DNA from 2 places in the Pseudoalteromonas sp. Of11M-6 genome. Region 2 is predicted to be linked to the other one. Evidence: riboswitches for the same ligand, from Rfam matches in the RefSeq annotation. Region 2 holds a riboswitch; the other holds the start of a gene.
The links. Region 2 has a riboswitch for cobalamin ahead of MHN32_RS06845 (TonB-dependent receptor). Riboswitches for the same ligand answer to the same signal wherever they lie in the genome.
Positions count from the first base shown of each region.

Region 1 (3,948 bases), on a different contig from region 2:
CCACCTATATCCCAGATTCTGAGATTAACCAGTTTAACCGTTTAGCCGCAAATACCGTTATGCCTATCAGTGAAGACTTTCGCTTGGTAGTTGCTGAATCTATCCGCCTTGGAAAGTCGACCAAAACGCTTGATGTTACGATGGGACCGCTTATCGATTTGTGGGGATTTGGTCCTGACAAAAGACCAACAATGCGTCCGTCACAGGTCGAGTTAGACGATATGCGCACTCGTATCGGTGTTGATAAGCTTATTTTAAATGGCCGTGGTCTTGCGAAAACAGTTACGGGGCTGGAATTATCATTTTCTGCAACCGCTAAAGGCTATGGCATAGATAAGGTGGCTGAGGTGATTGAGAGTCATGATATTCATGACTATATGGTAGAAATCGGTGGCGAGCTTCGCGTTTCTGGCAAGAAGCCGGATGGAGAGTGGCGTATTGCTATCGAGAAACCCGATGCGCCTGTTGGTCAACGCCAAATTCATCGCGTGATAGAGCCTGGCAAAAATGGCATTGCAACTTCAGGTGACTACCGTATTTTTTATGAAATGGATGGTGAAACCTTTACACACCTTATTGACCCTACAACGGGTCGCCCAGTTAAACATGAGCTGGTGTCGGTAACGGTACTACATCCATCTGCGATGACGGCTGATGGCCTAGCGACAGCATTGACTGTGATGGGCACGGAGCGTGCAAAGGCGTATGCCACTGAGCATCAACTCCCCGTGTATTTGATGTATAAAAGTCCTGAAGGGATCAAGAGTTACGCGAGTGAAGCATTTCAGCCGTACTTGAATTAAGCTGTACAACACCCCATAATTTAATTGTGAGTGACGCCATGAAAGCGTATAATTTGCGCGTCGTCACTCAATTCAATGTAGCAATAAAAGGGGCTAGATAATGTCTTTATTCCTCCTTACTTTCGGTTTACTTATGCTTATCGCTGTTGCGATGGCAGTAGGCGTTATCGTACAAAAGAAATCCATGGCCAGTAGTTGTGGTGGTTTGGGCTCAATGGGCATTGACAAAATTTGTGATTGCGACGATCCATGCGACAAACGCAAAAAGCGGTTAGCAAAAGAAGAGATGTGGAAAGAAAACCAGATCCTATAACCGTAGAATGGTATTAATTGAAAACGCAAGCTTAGCTTGCGTTTTTGCTTTTTGGGTAACAAACCTCAGGTTAAGTAAAAATGCAGCGGCAGCTATATTTTGTTCGTCATGGTGAAACGACCCTATCAGGCCATTTACTTGGAGTGACAGATCCCGAACTCAGTAGTACTGGTGCTCAGCAATTGCTGCAATCGTTAACGAGCCTAAGTGGCCTGCAGGGTATTATTAGCTCTCCAAGGAAGCGCTGCCTGAATACAGCCACAGCCTTTGCAAAACAGTATCAACTCCCCGTTGAGGTGGAGCCAAATCTCGCCGAATTTGATTTTGGATTATGGGATGGACAACCTTATGATACGCTTTGGCGAGAAACCCAATTTCCAAGTATTGGTGACTTTTGGCAAAACCCTTGGCTGCACACGCCTCCTGAGGGCGAGTCTATGTATGATTTTCATCATCGGGTCGCCACGTGGTGGCACAGTATTTTGGCGTCGCCAAGTGAAGAGTGTACCGCCGTCGTAGCGCATGCAGGAGTAATAAAAGCGCTTGTAGCACTTATTCTTGACCTATCGCCTGAGCTTACTGCATACCAATCGAAGATAGATATTCCTTATGCGGGTATAGTAAAAGTTGAGGTGTTTTACGACAGCAGCCAAACTGCTTGGCCAAAAGTTGTATTTTAGACGTCTAGACTTCATAATATTGCAAATTTCGTGATAGGCAGATATTGGGAATGAGGTGTGAGTCCTCAACTGTCCCCGCAACTGTAAGTGTATGAGTGTTACCTCTTGCATAAGTCAGATACCAAGGCCTATCTATATACTTAAGCGGGCAGACTTAAGTCAAAGTTGTCGCTTGTCTATAAGCTACTACTTTGCCGTGCCCAATCAGAGGTGCTATGGCAGTCACTCCACAGTTTCAAGTCGATAAACTTAGCGTGCAGCTTGGTGGTAAAGCCATCTTAAAGGCACTCAGCTTTGCTATTAATTCGGGTGAATTTATTGGTTTGCTCGGACCGAATGGTGCTGGAAAGTCGACTTTGCTGCGCACTTTATATCAATACACAGCGCCAAGTTCTGGGTCGCTACTTTTCAATGGTAAGCCGCTAGCTAGTTATGGACGTAAAGCCTACGCGAGACATGTTGCTGTGGTGCTACAAGAGATCCCCGCTGAGTTTACTCTGCCATTATTTGATATGGTATTGATGGGGCTAACACCGAACAAATCACTGCTCGCGACAACGACGGCTGCTGAAAAACAGGCAATCTTACATGCCATTGAGCAGGTTGGATTGAGCCATAAATTAGAGCAATGTTTTAGCTCCTTGTCTGGTGGGGAGAAGCAAAGGGCAATGATCGCACGTGCCATGGTGCAAGCGCCTCAAGTATTGATAATGGATGAGCCCACCAGCCATTTGGACATTAAATATCAAATCCAAATTATGGAGCTGGCCAAGCAGCTTGGTGTTACTATCATTGCGTCTTTTCACGACTTAAATTTGGCTAGCGCCTTGTGCGACCGCTTATTAGTATTAAATAACGGTGAGCTTGTTGCAGATGGGTCGCCACTTGAAGTCATTACCGAAAGCCTATTAAGCCAAGTTTTTGGGGTATGTGCAGAGGTTTCTACTGTCCGCCATCCGCCAAATAACAGTGAGATCCCACATATACGCTTTCATTACGGGTATCAATTATGATTGCCGCAAAGCGGATCGCGTTGATATCGATACTGCTATTGAGCTTGTGCTGTTTTAGCATGCTGATGGCACTTAAGATCGGTGCGATTGATTTATCTTGGCATACGGTTATACAAGCGATTATTAATTTCGATCCCAGCGTACTTCAACAACGGGTGGTAGTTGAGCTTCGTCTGCCACGGACGTTACTGGCGATGAGTGCGGGAGCAGGACTGGCGATAGCGGGTCTTATTTTACAAACCGTGACGCGTAACCCTCTAGCTGATCCTTATTTATTTGGTATTTCTTCAGGTGCTTCATTCGGTGTGGTGGTGCTTATCGCGCTATTTGGTGCACAGTCTAGCCTAATGATGTCTGGGGCTGCATTTGTCGGAAGTTTGCTGTCTATCTTGCTGCTTTTATTTGTGGCAAAACGCAATGCACTACAGCAGGTAGAAACTATGCTCTTGGCGGGCGTCGCACTTTCTTTTCTGTTCAGTGCCTTTACTAGCTTGTTGCTCTATTGGAGTGACCCTCAAGCCATCAGTGCAATCTTGTTTTGGAATCTAGGCTCGTTTGCAAGGGCGAGCTGGCAATGGCTATGGCTTCCATGTTTGGTCGTGTTGCTGAGTTTTATCACGCTTTTAGTGATGCGTCGGCCGCTCAACGCCTTGTTACTCGGAGATGAGAGCGCCACCACGCTTGGCGTGAATGTAGGACGAGTGCGAATAGGTATGTTGTTATTGAGCTCCTTACTCACCGCAGTACTTGTGGCTGCGTGCGGCGGAGTCGGATTTGTAGGCTTGATGATCCCGCATATCGTACGCTTTTTTATCTCGCAAGCAAAGGTCATTGGGCTTGTGGCCACCGCGCTTTGCGGTTCGCTTTTGATGCTTTGGGTGGATGTATTGTCGCGCACGCTTATCGATAATCAGGAACTTCCTGTGGGTGTGATCACCGCCGCCATTGGCAGCGTGTTCTTCTTAGCATTGCTTATTTTCAAAAATCGCCGCTCTGGAGGCGTCGGAGTTACCCATGGTTAAACCGTTAGATACTCGCTTAAACACGCTTATTCAACAGCGCATCGACTTAAAAACCAAACCGCTAGGTGCGCTAGGTAAGCTTGAAGCTCTAGCTGTGCAGCTAGTACAGATTTTCTC
Region 1 is NZ_JAKRFW010000008.1:155,974-159,921, forward strand. Features, by position in the region: gene MHN32_RS06125 (FAD:protein FMN transferase) at 1-803, shown strand, start outside; gene nqrM ((Na+)-NQR maturation NqrM) at 904-1,116, shown strand; gene MHN32_RS06135 (histidine phosphatase family protein) at 1,197-1,796, shown strand; cobalamin riboswitch at 1,787-1,942, shown strand; gene MHN32_RS06140 (ABC transporter ATP-binding protein) at 2,012-2,809, shown strand; gene MHN32_RS06145 (iron ABC transporter permease) at 2,806-3,831, shown strand; gene cobT (nicotinate-nucleotide--dimethylbenzimidazole phosphoribosyltransferase) at 3,824-3,948, shown strand, end outside.
Region 1: it holds a riboswitch for cobalamin, as region 2 does, so the genes downstream of both, MHN32_RS06140 (ABC transporter ATP-binding protein) here and MHN32_RS06845 (TonB-dependent receptor) in region 2, are expected to answer to the same signal.

Region 2 (3,948 bases):
ATCTAAGCCTTTAAGCGGAACAACACCTGAATTGATTAACTGGGCATTGTGTTTAATGACCTGCGGAATATCTTCGCTCATATCCACACCTAAGAATTCAAACACATCAATCACAACACGGCTAAATTCTGTATAAAGCTTGTCAAAAATCCCCGGAGTCAAGGTATCTATCAAATCGAGGATCCACGGCAGCTCTACTTTTGTCGTCACCACAGGCTTAAAGCTAGAAATTAAAGGATCTAACTCAAGCTGCTGGGTACGTACATCATACTTACCTTTGATGGTGACATTTTCGTTGTTAATATAGACATGGATATAAATATTCATCCCAAGCTGCTTCTTACGGAACTTAGCGTAAGACTTCAAATCGAAACCATCGATCAACACCGGTACTTTATTTTGCGCATCAACTCTACCTGCGATTTTCATATGCATAGTGCCGTAGAGGCTAGTCGTGTGGCTCACTTTATTTGAACTAGATTGTGCGGCAATATTGTTGACGATATCGGTCGTCAACTCTTTGTAGTTATGTTCCACATTCGAAAATTGCTGATGAATAATATCTGAAACCTGCGTATACATTTCCTGTGGACCTTGGCTAGATGTTGTCCTGCCAGTAGACCAACACTCGCCACCGGTATAAATCACAGGCACAGATATAGGCGTTAGGTGATCGTTGCCGGGGTGACGATAGTACATCATGCTGCGGATCCGACTACAGGTTTGCGATGGCGCGTTAAACCAAGCGAAATCGCCCGTCATTGATTGTGTTGAAAATTGAGGTTCAAGCTGGTTTTCAGGTAGCGAAGCTTGCGCTGATGTGACAATCCCAAGCGTGAGTAACCCAAATAATAGTGACTTCATGTTCTTTTCCTTAAGGTAGTAATAATACAAATCAAATCTATTATCAACTACACGTAAGGCAGAACACCTGTTACAAATGTAATGCAACTAAATGATAAATAAGAAAAGTGATCCATTACTCACGATGGATCACTCTGGGTATTGAAAAGCTTTCAACGTATTAGAAGCTGTAGCTCACACCAACGTAGGCTTGTCTACCTAGTGGCTTATAGCCCAGTAAAGAGCCATCTTTTGCTTCGCCCGCTGTGGCATTGAAATAACGCTTATCGGTTAAGTTTTCAATACGGCCATTTAACTTGAATCCGTCGAAAAACGTATAGTTAGCAGCTAAGTTAAACAGCGTATATGACGGTAAAGTCACTGTATATGCACCTTCAGCTCCCCATACTTTATCGTCGCGATTACCTCTATGGACTAAGGTCAGTGTTGCGTCGACATTTTCCCACTCTTTACTGACTGAATAAGTTAAGGTACGTCTCGCTCTGCGCTGTAATTGCTTATCGGTATCAGCGTCTTTAGCACTCACATAGCTCGCATTTACTGTATGCTCGATACCAAAGTTGTCTTCAATTTCAACAGAAAGATCAGCACCTTCAAAGTCAGCGCGCTGAACATTGTAAGGGACATATTTCCATTTATCATTTTGCTGATTAACGATTTTATCGGTAATACGGTTATCGTATACCGCAGCTTCCACACGGAAGTTCTCGCCGCTCCATGTAACAATAATTTCGTTATTAGTAGCTTCTTCTGGCTTAATATTTGGGTTAGGTAAATAGTAAGGACTATCAATCACAAACGCCTGTGATAAAGAAGGTGCTCTAAAGGCAGTACCATGATTCAACTTAACACTTAGGCCATCCATGAGTTGCTTGCCTACAGCAACCGTGTAGGTGTTTGCACGACCATGAAAATCATAATCATCCGTTCTCAGTACAACCTCTGCCAGCCAATTTTCATCGTTGTAAAACCCACCGAGTGCTAAAGATAAATTATCACGCTCAGGCTCTGAAAAAGAGGCGGTAGAATCACCAACATCTTCATTTAGAAAGGTAAAGTTACCAGTGAAGATCAAAGCTTCAGTTAAACTATATTGCGACTGATATTCAAATTGACTGCGTTTGGTGACATAAGCGTTATCGTCAGCACTATTACCGATTTGAACATTTTGTTCCTTACCTAAGCTGTATGACGCACTTTGGCTAAACTTATCAGTACGTCTTTTCCACGCCAACTTATTGGTGTAGTTATGGAAACGGTAAGCATCACTACCAAAAGAGTCATACTCCCCCTCACCCTCACTGTACTGTGAACGTAAGCTAAAAATGCCACTTTCTTCATCACCATACTGCACATTTAAACCGGCATTACCGTTATAATATCCATCACGGTCATGGTTTTTTGTGATTGCAGCTTCAGGGTCTTTCTCAATCACATCATAGCCATCGGTATGAGTGTAACCCGCATTAGCTGCAATACTAAACTTGTCTTTTTTGTAATTTACCGTCGCTTCGGTCTTGGAGTAATTGTTACTCCCAGTCGTAAACGCGATAGTATTGTTATTCCCTTCGCGACTAATAATGTTAATCACGCCAGCAATGGCATCTGAACCATAAATCGCAGCTTTGGCACCACGAATGATCTCAATTCTTTCGATGCTATTAAGTGGTAAATTAGTGAGCGAATTGTCACCGGAGTTTGCATCCGTCACTCGAACCCCATCGATTAACACTAGCGTATGCTTAGCGTCATTACCGCGTAGGAATAAACTCACGCTTTGGCCAAAGCCACCGTTTCTAACAGCTTGAATACCAGCGACATTATCGAGTAGCGATACGACATCTTGAACATTGCTTTTTTCAATTTCAGCGCGACCTATAACCGTAATGGCAGACAATGCGCTTTCTAGAGATTGTTCAAATTTATTAGCAGTAACAGTGATATGTTCAACATTTTGATCCGCAAATGCTGAAAAAGAGAGCGCCGTCGCTATCGCCGCGCTTAGAGCAGTTTTATTTAACATGGTTTCCCCTAACTTGTACCCACCGTACAAGAACACAAAGTGACTGTTTCAAGGCCGGTCTCCGGGCTCAGTAAATCTGCAGATTAGCAGTTCACTCTACCGTTGCGGGGGCAGCGCTGGCATAGAACCGATCCAAGCTAATCATGTGTAATAAACTGTCTTACTCAATTTATTATTGATTCACGCAATTAGATGTTCCCTTGTGTTCGCACCAGTTTCCCGATTATCTATACACTTAGCAACCACACTAGGTTGTGTACAGCACCTTGAAAATGCGAGGCTATTGTCTTGGGTTTCGGAATGATTGTCAATGGACGTCTAGAAATCCAAAAGTGCAATCTATGCACTTTTGGAATGAAGTAAAGCGTAATTAGTCGCGGAAGTTTTTGAATTGAAATGGTTGGCCAAGCTCACCGGTACGAACCAATTGCATCGTTTCTTGCAAATCGTCACGCTTTTTACCCGTTACACGCACCGTATCGCCTTGAATTGATGCTTGAACTTTAACTTTTGAGTCTTTAATAAGCTTAACCAGTTTTTTCGCCATCTCTTTGTCGATGCCTTGTTTTAACGCCACCTTGCGCGATACGTATTTGCCTGAGCGTTCAATGTCTTTTAGCTCGAAGCTTGCCACATCAAGGCCACGCTTTGCCGCTTTACCCACTAACATATCAAACAACTGCATAACTTGCTGTTCTGCTTCCGCTTTAAGGTTGATCATTTCACCGTTAAGCTCGATTGATGCATCTACGCCACGAAAATCAAACCGCGTATCAAGCTCGCGAACCGCGTTGTCTACGGTATTTTTTGCTTCTGTCATATCAATTTCAGATACAATATCAAATGAAGGCATGCTTCTCTCCTAAAGTCATTTTGGCTCGATTATAGCAGTTTATGCCTAATTTGAGTTACTTTAAGTTTTTAAACAGCGTATTAGGATGTTCACCCAATGGACAGTTTTCGATGGTATACTGCTCGCTTAGTCATACAGAAGTAGGATGTATTGTGACACGGCGCGTTTATAAAGCTCTTTTGATTATCTCTTTAATTATATGTACGGT
Region 2 is NZ_JAKRFW010000009.1:106,411-110,358, reverse strand. Features, by position in the region: gene MHN32_RS06850 (hypothetical protein) at 1-864, opposite strand, end outside; gene MHN32_RS06845 (TonB-dependent receptor) at 1,025-2,887, opposite strand; cobalamin riboswitch at 2,922-3,168, opposite strand; gene MHN32_RS06840 (YajQ family cyclic di-GMP-binding protein) at 3,258-3,740, opposite strand; gene MHN32_RS06835 (VanZ family protein) at 3,893-3,948, shown strand, end outside.